3 regions of the Aeromonas sp. EU05-FHT14A05 genome follow, and region 3 is predicted to be linked to each of the others. Evidence: predicted binding sites of a transcription regulator. Region 3 holds the regulator's gene; each other region holds the start of a gene.
The links. Region 3 encodes LexA, which represses DNA repair genes until DNA is damaged. Its sites were predicted from a motif close to ANCTGTNTNNNNANACAGNT; they were not measured.

Region 1 (4,202 bases), on a different contig from region 3:
TGCCCGGCCACTTGGGCTCCACCAGATCGTTCAGGAAGCGGGCGTTGATCTCGTAGATGATCTCGAGATGACGGGGCAGCACCTTCTCGAACAGGCTGACGGACCACTTCTCCAGCGCTTCCGGCAGCAGGGTGTGGTTGGTGTAGGAGAAGACCTGGTAGCAGATGGCCCAGGCTGCATCCCAGTTCAAGTCTTCCTCGTCCACCAGCACCCGCATCAACTCGGGGATGGCCACCGTCGGGTGGGTATCGTTGAGCTGGATGGCAATTTGCGCGGCAAAGTTACGGAAATCCGAACCATGGACCCGCTTGTAGCGGCGCATGATGTCCTTGATGGAGCAGGCACAGAAGAAGTACTGCTGGATCAGACGCAACTCTTTGCCTGCATCTGTCTCGTCATTCGGGTAGAGCACCTTGGAGATGGTCTCGGCCTGGGCCTTCTCTGCCTGGGAGTCGATGTAACCACCGGCGTTGAACACGTCCCAGTCGAAGAACTCGGAGGCGCGGGATTCCCACAGGCGCAGGATGTTGACGGTGTGACCGCCAAAGCCCACCACAGGAATGTCCCAGGGCACCCCTTTGATCTTGCGACCGGCGTGCCACACCTTCTTCAGGCCGCCCTTGTCACCGAACACGGTTTCCACGTAGCCGTAGAGCGGGATCTCCTGCACCGACTCGGGGCGGCAGATCTCCCAGGGGTTGCCATATTCACGCCAGGAGTCCGGGCGCTCGATCTGGCGGCCATCCTGGATCTCCTGACGGAACAGGCCGTGCTCGTAATGGATGCCGTAGCCCACCGCCGGGTAATTCAGGGTGGCCAGGGAGTCGATGAAGCAGGCGGCCAGACGACCCAGGCCGCCGTTGCCGAGGGCCATGTCCGGCTCTTGCTCGCACAGGTCGGTCAGTTCCAGACCGAGTTCACCCAGGGCCTCTTCGCAAGTCTTGTACAGGGAGAGGTTGTGCAGGTTGTTGGAGGTCAGACGCCCCATCAGGAATTCAGCAGAGAGATAGTGAATCGCACGAGTATCTTTCTTGAAGTGAGTCTGCTGAGTACGGGTCAGGCGCTCGTACACCTGTTCGTTGACGGCGGCAGCGGTCGCTTTCCACCATGCTTCGGGAGAGGCTTTCTGTTCGCTTGTACCCAAGGTAGAACGCAGGTGACGCACGATACTCGCCTTGAGCTGATCTTTATCCAGTTGGAGATCCTGGTCTGTCTTCTTCTTGGTAGCCATAAACCATTTTCCTTCGTTACAAATAAAAAATGTTATCCCCTTGAGGGACCGGCGCTGTTGTTATCTCAGAATATGTTCCGGCGTGGGCATACTAGCTAAAGCCGGGGGTTTAAAAGTTAACGTGAGTCACACTTTAACGTATAAAAATGACAGTTTCACCATGAAAACCCTTTCCTATATCCTCCCTGAACAAAATAAAAATAACCTTAAAAATCAAATCATTGAGTGAAATTCAAAAAGTTGGATTCATGAATAGGTTTTCAATGATTGCCAGCGGCTGAAAATACGTGAAAATAAGCGCCGACTCGGCCGGTGATGAAATCGCTTTCAATGCTTGGTGCATCGGCACGGCAATAAAAGGAAGCTGCCCCAATTGGGGCAGCTTCCCGAGCTGAATTAACCATGGGCCTTGAACTGGTTACTCATAGGGTCGTAGTGATAACCAATCTGCTGCAGACGGGTGGCCAGCTGATCCTCCGTCATGTCGTAGTAAGCCAGCAACTCTTCCAGACCATCGCACTCCAGCCGCAGCTTCTCGTTGATGATCCCGAGCAGAATATTGGCGTCCAGCCGTTGCAAGGTGCTCACATCCATCTTGGTCCCTCCTCTTGCCATACATACTGTATAACCATGAGCGCCGGCCCGCGCTTTGTCTACAGGTTAAAAAACACCCGCCCCATCATCAATATAAATAGTGTTTAAATTCAAATAGTTAATAAAAACCCCTGTTAGTCGGCTCACATTTTTAATCACAAACGCCTTGTCACTGGCATGAGATAGAACTACTGTATACACATACAGCATGGTTATTCATACAGGACACACATATGAGCCAGCCCCTGAGTCACCGCCCACTCTCCTCCTCTGCCGGTGTGATCACCACCTGGCCCACCCGCCATCAGAGCAAGGCGGAGCATGAGCATCGACTGGCCATGGATCTCCATGAAGCCCCGTTGCTGGATGCGCTGGGAAGATTGAGCCAAAGCGACAGCGGCTGGATCCTGCTCATAGCCCCGCCAGGGCTGCCCGTTGCCAAGCAGCTGCAGGCCCAGGGAATCAATCCCGCCCGGGTACTGGTGGTTCACGGCCCCAAGATCAAGAACTGGCAACGTCTGCTGGAGCAGAGCCTGGCCAACGGCCATTGTGCCGCCGTCTTGACCTGGCTGCCCGAACGGGTTGCCCTGGATCGCAGCCGCCTCAGCACCCTGGGACAGCGTGCCGGTGTCCTGACCCGCTTCTTCGAGCCCGCCCCTTCCCAGGGGGGCACTCTCTGCTACGGTGGGCAGGACGTCTACCTGAACCATTGAGTCATATCGTGCCGACTCGGGCTGGCAGGGCTCCCCACCCCACGTCAGTCTGGCAGGGCGGCAACCAAGACGAGAAAGGCGACCCTGAGGTCGCCTTCTGTCATATGGCCTGGGCTGCCATCTGCCCGGCGCCCCACCAGGGGCTTGTACCGGATCAGGCGAGCCTGGTATCCAGCTCGGCAATTTTGGCAGACCAGTAGGCCGGGCCGGTTTCATGGATGTTGTTGCCCTGGGAGTCCACCGCCACTGTCACCGGCATGTCTTCCACCTCGAACTCATAGATGGCTTCCATGCCCAGATCGGCGAAGGCTACCACACGGGCCTTCTTGATGGCCTTGGCCACCAGGTAGGCGGCACCACCCACTGCCATCAGATAGACGGCCTGGTGTTGCTTGATGCTCTCGACGGTTTTCGGACCCCGCTCGGACTTGCCTATCATGCCGATGAGGCCGGTTTCACCCAGCATCATGTCGGTGAACTTGTCCATCCGGGTGGAGGTGGTGGGACCGGCCGGGCCGACCACTTCGTCACGCACCGCATCGACCGGGCCGACGTAGTAGATGAAGCGGTTGGTGAAGTCGACCCCTTCCGGCAAGCCTTCGCCATTTTTCAGCATGTCGGCAATGCGCTTGTGGGCGGCGTCACGGCCGGTGAGGATCTTGCCGGACAGCAGCACGGTATCGCCGCTCTTCCAGCTGGCGAGCTCGGCCTTGGTGATGCCATCGACATTGACCCGGCGCACGTTGCCGCCCGCTTCACGGGTGATTTCCGGCCAGTCACTCAGCCTCGGCGGAGTCAATTCGGCGGGGCCAGAGCCATCGAGCTCGAAGTGAACGTGGCGAGTGGCGGCGCAGTTGGGGATCATCACCACCGGCTTGGAGGCGGCATGGGTCGGGGCGGATTTGACCTTCACGTCCAGCACTGTGGTGAGGCCCCCCAGCCCCTGGGCGCCGATCCCCAGCCGGTTGACCTTGTCATAGAGCTCGACCCGCAGCTTCTCTTCTGTGGTCTCTGGACCCCGGGCGATCAGCTCCTGAATGTCGATGTGCTCCATCAGGGCTTCCTTGGCGAGCACGGCCGCCTTCTCGGCGGTACCGCCGATGCCGATCCCCAGCATGCCAGGCGGGCACCAGCCGGCGCCCATGGTCGGCACGGTTTTGAGCACCCATTCGACCACGTCGTCGGAGGGGTTGAGCATCACCATCTTGGACTTGTTCTCGGAGCCGCCGCCCTTGGCCGCTATGCTCACTTCCACCTTGTCCCCCGGGATCATGTCGATGTGCACCACGGCAGGGGCGTTGTCCTTGGTGTTCTTGCGACTGCCGGCGGGATCCGCCAGCACGCTGGCACGCAGCGGGTTGTCCGGATTGGTGTAGGCGCGGCGGGTGCCCTCGTCCACCATCTCCTGCACCGTCATGTCGCTGTCCCACTGCACCTGCATGCCGATCTTGACGAAGCAGGTGACGATGCCGGTGTCCTGGCACAGGGGGCGATGCCCTTCGGCAGACATGCGGGAGTTGATCAGGATCTGGGCCAGGGCATCCTTGGCGGCCGGGTTGATCTCGCGGTCATAGGCAGCCTTGGCGGCGTGGACAAAATCGAGGGGGTGGTAGAAAGAGATGTACTGCAGGGCGTCAGCAATGGAATCGATAAAGTCCTGTTTT
Region 2 (4,202 bases), on a different contig from region 3:
CTGCTGCGCCTGCTCGGCGACGCGCTCGGACTTGTGCATGTTCATCGGCACTATGGCCACTTCGAACGGGGCTATGGCCTCCGGCCAGATGATGCCGTACTGGTCGTTGTTCTGCTCGATGGCGGCGGCCACCAGACGGGAAACACCTATACCGTAGCAACCCATCTCCATGGTGACGGACTTGCCGCCCTCGTTCAGCACGCTCGCCTTCATGGCTTCGGAGTACTTGGTACCCAGCTGGAAGATGTGGCCCACTTCGATGCCGCGCTTGAGCAGCAGCTTGCCCTGGCCGCAGGGGCTGGGGTCGCCTTCCACCACGTTGCGCAGGTCGGCAACTTCATAGGTAGCGATATCGCGATCCCAGTTGGCACCGGTCAGGTGGAAGCCGGTCTCGTTGGCGCCGCAAACAAAATCGCTCAGCTGGGCGGCGCTGCGATCGACGATGATGCGACCGGCAAAGCCGACCGGGCCGATGGAGCCTGCATCGCAACCGGCGGCAGCCTTGATCTGCTCGTCGTTGGCGAAGGTGAGCGGGTTGGCAACACCAGCCAGCTTCTCGGCCTTGATTTCGTTCAGCTCGTGGTCGCCACGCAGCACCAGGGCGATAACGGCCTGCTTGCCGTGCTCGTCTGCTTCGGCCAGTACCAGCAGGGTCTTGGCGATGGCGGTCGGTGCCACGTTGAGGAAGGCGGCCACTTCGTCGATGGTGTGAACGGCCGGGGTGGCGACCTTGGTCAGGGCAGCGGTGGCAGCGGCGCGCTCGCCAGCCGGTGCCAGCGCTTCGGCCATCTCGATGTTGGCGGCGTAATCGGATGTATCGGAGAAGGCGATCAAGTCTTCACCGCTCTCGGCCAGCACCTGGAATTCGTGGGAGCCGGTGCCGCCGATGGAGCCGGTGTCGGCCTGCACCGGACGGAAGTTCAGACCCATGCGGGTGAAGGCGGCGCAGTAGGCGGCGTGCATCTTCTCGTAGGTCTCGATCAGCGAGGCCTTGTCGATGTGGAAGGAGTAGGCATCCTTCATCAGGAACTCGCGGCCGCGCATCACGCCGAAACGGGGACGCACCTCGTCGCGGAACTTGGTCTGGATCTGGTACAGATTCAGCGGCAGCTGCTTGTAGCTGTTCACTTCGTAACGGATCAGGGCGGTGATCACCTCTTCGTGGGTCGGGCCCAGCACGAAGGGACGGTTGTGACGGTCGGTCAGGCGGCACAGTTCGGGGCCGTAGTCATCCCAGCGGCCGGACTCCTGCCACAGCTCGGCGGGTTGCACCACCGGCATGGAAACTTCGATGGCACCAGCATTGTTCATCTCTTCGCGAACAATGTTCTCGATCTTTTTCAGTACCCGCAGACCGGTTGGCAGCCAGGCGTACATGCCGGAGGCCAGTTTACGGATCATGCCGGCGCGCAGCATCAGCTGGTGGCTGATGACTTCAGCGTCGGAGGGGGTTTCCTTGAGAGTGGAAAGCAGATATTGGCTGGTACGCATCGCGGTAGACCTTCGCTAGTTCGGGCCCTTGGCCCTGGAAAATTTCAAGTGCGGAATTTTAACAGGCCGAGCCCCGTGGCCCAAGGGCTAAATTCAGCCAGGCAAGGGGGAAGGGCCGCGTTGGCACGGGCCTTGTCCCCCCGGGCAGGGGAGGGGGAGCGGCAGATCGCGGGACAAGCCCTATGCTGGATACTTATCCAGTTATTCTTTATGCTATGACCCAATTTGCAAGAGTCTGCGTGGCGAGGAAGAGAACATGATCGGTCGCTTGAGAGGCGTCATCATCGAGAAACAACCCCCTGAGGTACTGATCGAAGTGGGGGGCCTGGGCTATGAAGTGCACATGCCCATGAGCTGCTTCTATGATCTGCCCGAGCTCGGGAAGGAAGCTGTCATTCACACCCACTTCGTGGTGCGCGAAGATGCCCAGCTGCTCTATGGCTTCAACCACAAGCAGGAGCGGGCGCTGTTTCGCGAGCTGATCAAGACCAACGGGGTCGGCCCCAAGCTGGCGCTGGCCATTCTCTCCGGCATGACGGCCACCCAGTTCGTGATGAGCGTCGAGCGCGAGGAGATAAGCTCCCTGGTCAAGTTGCCCGGTGTGGGCAAGAAGACCGCCGAGCGGCTGGTGGTGGAGATGAAAGACCGCCTCAAGGGCTGGGTCAGCCACGATCTCTTCTCCCCTGCCGCCATCAGCCTGCCCGCCCAGGAGAGCCAGCTGCGTGCCCCCGATGCCAGCGAAGAGGCGGCCAGCGCCCTGGTGGCGCTCGGTTACAAGCCGCAGCAGGCGAGCCAGATCGTGGCCAAGGTGGCCAGCGAGGGCATGTCGGTGGAAGCCATCATCCGTGAATCCCTGCGCAGCCTGGTGTGAGGATGACAATGAAGCAAGCGGATCATCCCGGGTCACTGGACGGTGACCGCGGGGATGCAGAGCGTGAGGTAGTGCATGATTGAAGCGGATCGTCTCATCTCGGCCGGTGCTGCCCGCGAGGACGAGGTCATCGATAGGGCCATCCGGCCCAGGAAGCTGGCGGATTACACCGGGCAGGATCACGTCTGCGACCAGATGGAGATCTTCATCGAGGCCGCCCGCCAGCGCGGGGAGGCCCTCGATCATCTGCTGATCTTCGGCCCGCCCGGGCTTGGCAAGACCACGCTCGCGAATATCGTGGCCAACGAGATGGGGGTCAACATCAAGACCACCTCGGGCCCGGTGCTGGAGAAGGCCGGCGATCTCGCCGCCCTGCTCACCAACCTCGAACCGAACGATGTATTGTTCATCGACGAAATCCACCGCCTCAGCCCCGTGGTGGAGGAGGTGCTCTATCCGGCCATGGAGGATTACCAGCTCGACATCATGATAGGAGAGGGGCCTGCCGCCCGCTCCATCAAGCTCGATCTGCCCCCCTTCACCCTGATCGGGGCCACCACCCGGGCCGGCTCCCTGACCAGCCCGTTGCGTGACCGCTTCGGGATAGTCCAGCGCCTGGAGTTCTACAACGTCAAGGATCTCACCGACATCGTCTCCCGCAGCGCCCGCTGCCTCGGGCTCGACATGTCGGGGGACGGGGCGCTGGAGGTGGCTCGTCGCTCCCGGGGGACCCCGCGGATTGCTAACCGTCTGTTAAGACGGGTGCGGGATTTCGCCCAGGTGAAATCCGATGGTCGCATTGATGGACCCATAGCGGCCCGTGCCATGGACATGCTGGACGTGGACAATGAGGGGTTCGACTTCATGGACCGCAAGCTATTGTTGGCCGTCATCGACAAGTTTATGGGGGGGCCAGTGGGTCTCGACAACCTGGCCGCCGCCATAGGGGAAGAGAAGGACACCATAGAGGACGTGCTGGAGCCTTATCTGATCCAGCAAGGCTATCTGCAACGTACACCCAGAGGGCGGATCGCGACACCGAGAGCTTATGCGCACTTTGGCCTGCAACGGCCAGATGAGCAGTAAAAGCAGCCTTTTGAACGACAAACCGCCCCCAGGGCGGTTTTTTATTATCCGGGCAAAAAAAAGCCCACGGCGGATGCGGTGGGCAAAGACAATTCAGGATGGATGTTCACAGACAGTGAGTGCGTCTGCAGACCGGTCGGGAAAAAACAAAGGAGCCGTCGCGAGGCCTCAGAGTCGGTTCATTTGATAGAGTTGAACGAACGAAAGCTTGTAGTAACGGATGGTCTTGGCAACAAACTTTTTCATCATTAATCCCAACAAACAGGTTCGAAATGTTCATCGAATACGTACCGGGAACCCGGAATGACCGGCCTGTATCCAGAGGTGTGCCCTCACTGCGAGGCGCATTGTAGGAGCTCTTGCCGGGCCGGACAAACAAGAAAATCTATGTGTTTCGGATTAGATAAATTAATGATTTTTCGAGATGGCCCTATCCGCATAAACATGTGTTTTTGTTGGTTTTAAATTGATTTCATGATGGCCTGCACCATTCTTGAAATATCGGATTGATAAGGGTGAGCCTGCTCATATCGTCTATTTGTTTAACAGAATTGAAACTATTTTGACGAGAGTTAAAATTGATTTAAATCAAGTATTTACGGTTTGATTTTTTTTGTGAGCAAGCTCCCAAAATTAATGGGAAACGGCTTGTAAGTTGCCTTGAAAAGGCATGTATTGATGATGGGTTTACATTGATTTCAATCAAATAAAGATGATATAAAACAGCCATCATTATAGGCGAGAATAGAACTGC
Region 3 (4,202 bases):
ATGGAAGAAGGCGGTGTAGCTCTTGAGGCGGGCACTGTCATCCCGCTGGGGATCCGCCGAGACGAAGACCACCTGGCTGCTGGGCGAGATCTTCTTCAGATCCGGGTAGATGGAGCGCAGATCCGCCAGGGCGGTCGGGCAGACGTCGGGACAATAGGTGTAGCCGATGAACAGGAAGGTCCAGTGCCCCGCCAGATTGGCGGCGGTGAAGGGCTTCCCATCCCCATCCGTGAGGGTGAAGGGATTGATGTCGCGCCCTACCGGATAATAATCCGCCTGCGCAGGCAGGGAGGGTTGGCTCCAGTAATAAGCCGCCATTATGCTGCCGACGAAGAGCAACAACAGCAGGGAAAAACGTGGTTTAACCATATAAAACAGAACCTTGCTAGTTCAACCAGCCAGATGGCGGGGCCAATGAAGGGCTATTGTAACCCGCCAGGCCCCGTTTCTGCCTAGTCCCGAGTCCGGAACCCGGTCAGGAAAGGTCCCCATAGGGAGGAGACAACCACTATCTCCCGGCCATGGCGGGGATAAAGAAAAGCCCCACACCGGGTGGGGCTCACACACTGTTCGGGGGACTGGCTCAGGGTCGCAGTCTTCGCTGCCCTTGGGGGCGCCGGATAGTGGCGCGCAGCGGAATGACCGGGGCCGTCCAGGGAGCATCTGGCAAACCTATGTCGTGGTGGCGGCGGAACAGACGAACCAGGCGGACAATCTTGTCCTTGGGGCACCCCAGCCAGATGGTCCAGCCATCGCCCTTGTGATAGACCCAGAGCGCATAAAACCACGTCATCCGACTGCCCTTGATGAATCGGGTGATGGAGGATGCGGGGGTTGCGGTTGCGGCCGGACCCGGATCCCACGGCGAGCTTGAAGCCATACCTGTCCTCCTTGCTCAACAGGCCACGCCGACCAGTGTGACTGCCATCGGGAGGCAGACCAGGCACCGTCGCGTACTGACTGTATTGAGTCGTCCTGCTGCCTGACGACTCTCCTGTCCCGCACCGCCCCAGCCGTGATGCATCCCTGCTACCCATGCTGACCTGGCGGCACACTCAAGGTCATGGCGGTTATCCGGCCATGACACTGCGGGCCTTCTCAAAGGATATATCCGAAATGCACGATGCGTGGCGGTACTGTTTGCGGTGGATCTGGGTGGCGGCAATGGCGGGGATCGGGGAGGAAAGGAGATCGGGGAAAACGCACAAACGAAGGGGCTTCCCGCAGGAGGCCCCTTGGCATGTTCGATGGCTACATCCAGTCGGCGTTGCGAATGACCCCGACCGCCAGCCCTTCGATGGTCAGGTGCTGGCTGGAGAGATCCACCTCGATGGGGGAGAGATCCTCGTTCTCCGGCAGCAGCCACACCTGGCTGCCCTTGCGCTGGAAGCGCTTGACGGTGACGTCTTCATCGAGACGCGCCACCACCACCTGGCCGTTGCGCACCTCCTGGGTCTTGTGCACCGCCAGCAGATCCCCATCCATGATGCCGATGTTCTTCATGCTCATGCCCTGCACCCGCAACAGGAAGTCTGCCCGCGGGTGGAACAGGGCGGGATCCACCTGATAGTGGCTCTCGATGTGCTCCTGGGCTAGGATGGGCTCGCCGGCCGCGACCTTGCCGATGAGCGGCAGGCCGTTCTCTTCTGGCGCGGCCTCCTCTTCCTCGAGCAGCAGGCGGATGCCGCGGGAGGTGCCGGGCATGATCTCGATGACCCCTTTCTTGGCCAGGGCCTTCAGATGTTCCTCGGCCGCATTGGCCGACTTGAAGCCAAGCTTCTGGGCGATCTCGGCGCGAGTCGGCGGCATGCCGGTCTCGCTCATGTTCGCCTTGATAAGCTCCAGCACTTCAGCCTGGCGGGGGGTAAGGGGTTTCATAGCATTGGCACCTGTCTTTTTATACAGCACACTGGCAGTATATACAGTGCTGTGGCCAAGGCAAGGCGTTGCTGATATTTGTCCCCACCTTGTCGCAAAATTCCCGCACCTTCTATCCTGAAAAGGCACTCATCCTACCTCTCGGCGACAAGCCGTCGGTGATTTGCTATGCTCACGCCGCATTTTTTTGGAGAGCAGACGCACATGTCCCTTGGACAGAACATTTCCAGAGCCATCCTGCAATGGCCGGTCAGTGGCTTGGTCAATCACAAGAGCCTGCCGGAAAATCCCATCACGGAACTCAAGCTGGATCCGGCAAGACCCATAGTCTATGCCCTGAAGACCAGCTCGATCACCGACCTGATGACCCTGCAACAGTGCTGCGAGGATCTCGGCCTGCCCGGCCCGTTCACGCCGCTGGAGCTGGGTGGCCAGCTGCTGCCGCGCTACGTCTGTCTGGATCGTCCGCCTCCCCTGTTTGGCACGCGCAACAAGCCGCTGCCCTTCCTGCAGGAGTTCCACCAGCTGCTGGACTTGCACAAGCAGGATCCCGAGCTGGATATCCAGGTGGTGCCCGTCACCCTGTTCTGGGGCCGCGCCCCCGGCCGGGAAGGCGAGGAAGCCTCCGGCTGGAACATCATCAGCAGCTTGGCCCCGAACCGGCTCAAGAAGGCGTTGATCGTGATCCTGAAAGGGCGCGAAAACCTGGTGCGCTTCTCACCGCCGCTCTCATTGCGCTACATGGCGGACAAGCACGGCACCGACGAGGCCATCGCCCACAAGCTGGCGCGGGTGGCCCGCACCCACTTCAGTCGCCAGCAGCTGGCGGCCACCGGCCCCAAGCTGCCGAACCGCAACCTGCTGTTCAAGCAGTTGCTGGAGTCGAGCGTGATCCAGCAGGCCATCGAGGAAGAGGCCAGACGGGAGGGGATCAGCCTCGAAAAAGCCCAGAAGCGCGCCCATGGCTACATGGACGAGATCGCCTCCAACTTCTCCTACCGGCTGATCCGGCTCGGGGAGAGCTTCCTCGGCTGGCTGTGGAACAAGCTCTACCGCGGCCTCTCGGTCAACGGTGCCGAGCAGGTGCGCCAGCTCGCCCAGGAAGGGCACGAGATAGTCTACGTCCCCTGCCATCGCAGCCACATGGACTACCTGCTGCTCTCCTACGTCATCTACCACCAGGGCATGGTGCCGCCCCATATCGCGGCGGGCATCAACCTCAACTTCTGGCCGGCGGGCCCCATCTTCCGCCACGGCGGCGCCTTCTTCATCCGCCGCACCTTCAAGGGCAACCCGCTCTACAGCACGGTATTTCGTGAATACCTGAACCTGCTGTTTGCCAAGGGCTACTCGGTGGAGTTCTTCACCGAAGGGGGTCGCTCGCGCACCGGCCGCCTGCTGCCCCCCAAGACCGGCATGCTGGCGATGACACTGCAGGCCATGATGCGCGGGCTGGACAGGCCGGTCACCCTGGTGCCCGTCTATCTGGGCTACGAGCACGTGATGGAGGTGAACACCTACCACAACGAGCTCAAGGGGAGCCGCAAGGAGAAGGAGAGCTTCCTGCAGGTGCTCGGCATACTGCGCAAGCTGCGCAACTATGGCCGGGGCTTCGTCAACTTCGGCGAGCCGCTGACCCTCAACAGCTACCTCGGCGAGCATGTGCCGCACTGGAAGGAGAGCATAGGCCGGGAGGAGCGCCCCGAATGGATGGCCCCCACCGTCAACCAGCTGGCCGAGCTGCTGATGACCCGGATCAACGATGCCGCCGCCGTCAACGGCCTGACCCTGAGTGCCCTGGCGCTGCTGGCCGCCGAACGCCATGCCCTGACCCGGGACGAGCTGCAGGCCCAGATCAACACCTATCTGGACCTGCTCAAGCAGGTGCCCTACAGCCCCAAGAGCACCATGCCGGACGAGGATGCCAGGACACTGCTGGATCAGGCCATGGAGCTCAACAAGTTCGAGGTGAGCGAGGACAAGCTGGGGCAGATCATCAGCCTCGATCGCTATCAGGCGATCCTGCTGACCTACTACCGCAACAACATACTCCACCTGTTCGCCCTGCCCTCCCTGGTGGCGGCCCTGATCGAGCGCTGCGAAGGGATCTCCCGCGGCGAGATCGTCGCCCGCTGCATCGACATCTACCCGCTGCTCAAGACAGAGCTGTTCCTGCGCTACGAAGAGGACGAGCTGCCGGAGCTGGTCGATGCCCTGCTGGCCGAGCTGCAACGCCAGCAGCTGATCGAGGCCCGCGACGGCGGCTACTGGGTCAATCCGGGCAACCAGATGCGCCTGCTGTTACTGGCCGAGAGCATTCAGGA

Region 1: AC3WR3_RS10150 (DUF4250 domain-containing protein) is a predicted target of LexA. The motif match lies at 2,015-2,034, and genes of this name have one in related genera.
Region 2: ruvA (Holliday junction branch migration protein RuvA) is a predicted target of LexA. The motif match lies at 1,675-1,694, and genes of this name have one in related genera.

What each region holds. Positions count from the first base shown of each region.
Region 1 covers NZ_JBYTDH010000005.1:311,258-315,459, reverse strand. The annotation lists gene AC3WR3_RS10155 (glycogen/starch/alpha-glucan phosphorylase) at 1-1,231, opposite strand, end outside; gene AC3WR3_RS10150 (DUF4250 domain-containing protein) at 1,628-1,825, opposite strand; gene AC3WR3_RS10145 (cell division inhibitor) at 2,059-2,538, shown strand; gene AC3WR3_RS10140 (fumarate hydratase) at 2,693-4,202, opposite strand, start outside.
Region 2 covers NZ_JBYTDH010000019.1:9,516-13,717, reverse strand. The annotation lists gene AC3WR3_RS19535 (proline--tRNA ligase) at 1-1,491, opposite strand, end outside; gene ruvA (Holliday junction branch migration protein RuvA) at 1,748-2,362, shown strand; gene ruvB (Holliday junction branch migration DNA helicase RuvB) at 2,438-3,448, shown strand.
Region 3 covers NZ_JBYTDH010000021.1:12,546-16,747, forward strand. The annotation lists gene AC3WR3_RS20135 (SCO family protein) at 1-369, opposite strand, end outside; gene AC3WR3_RS20140 (hypothetical protein) at 584-793, opposite strand; gene lexA (transcriptional repressor LexA) at 1,252-1,878, opposite strand; gene plsB (glycerol-3-phosphate 1-O-acyltransferase PlsB) at 2,083-4,202, shown strand, end outside.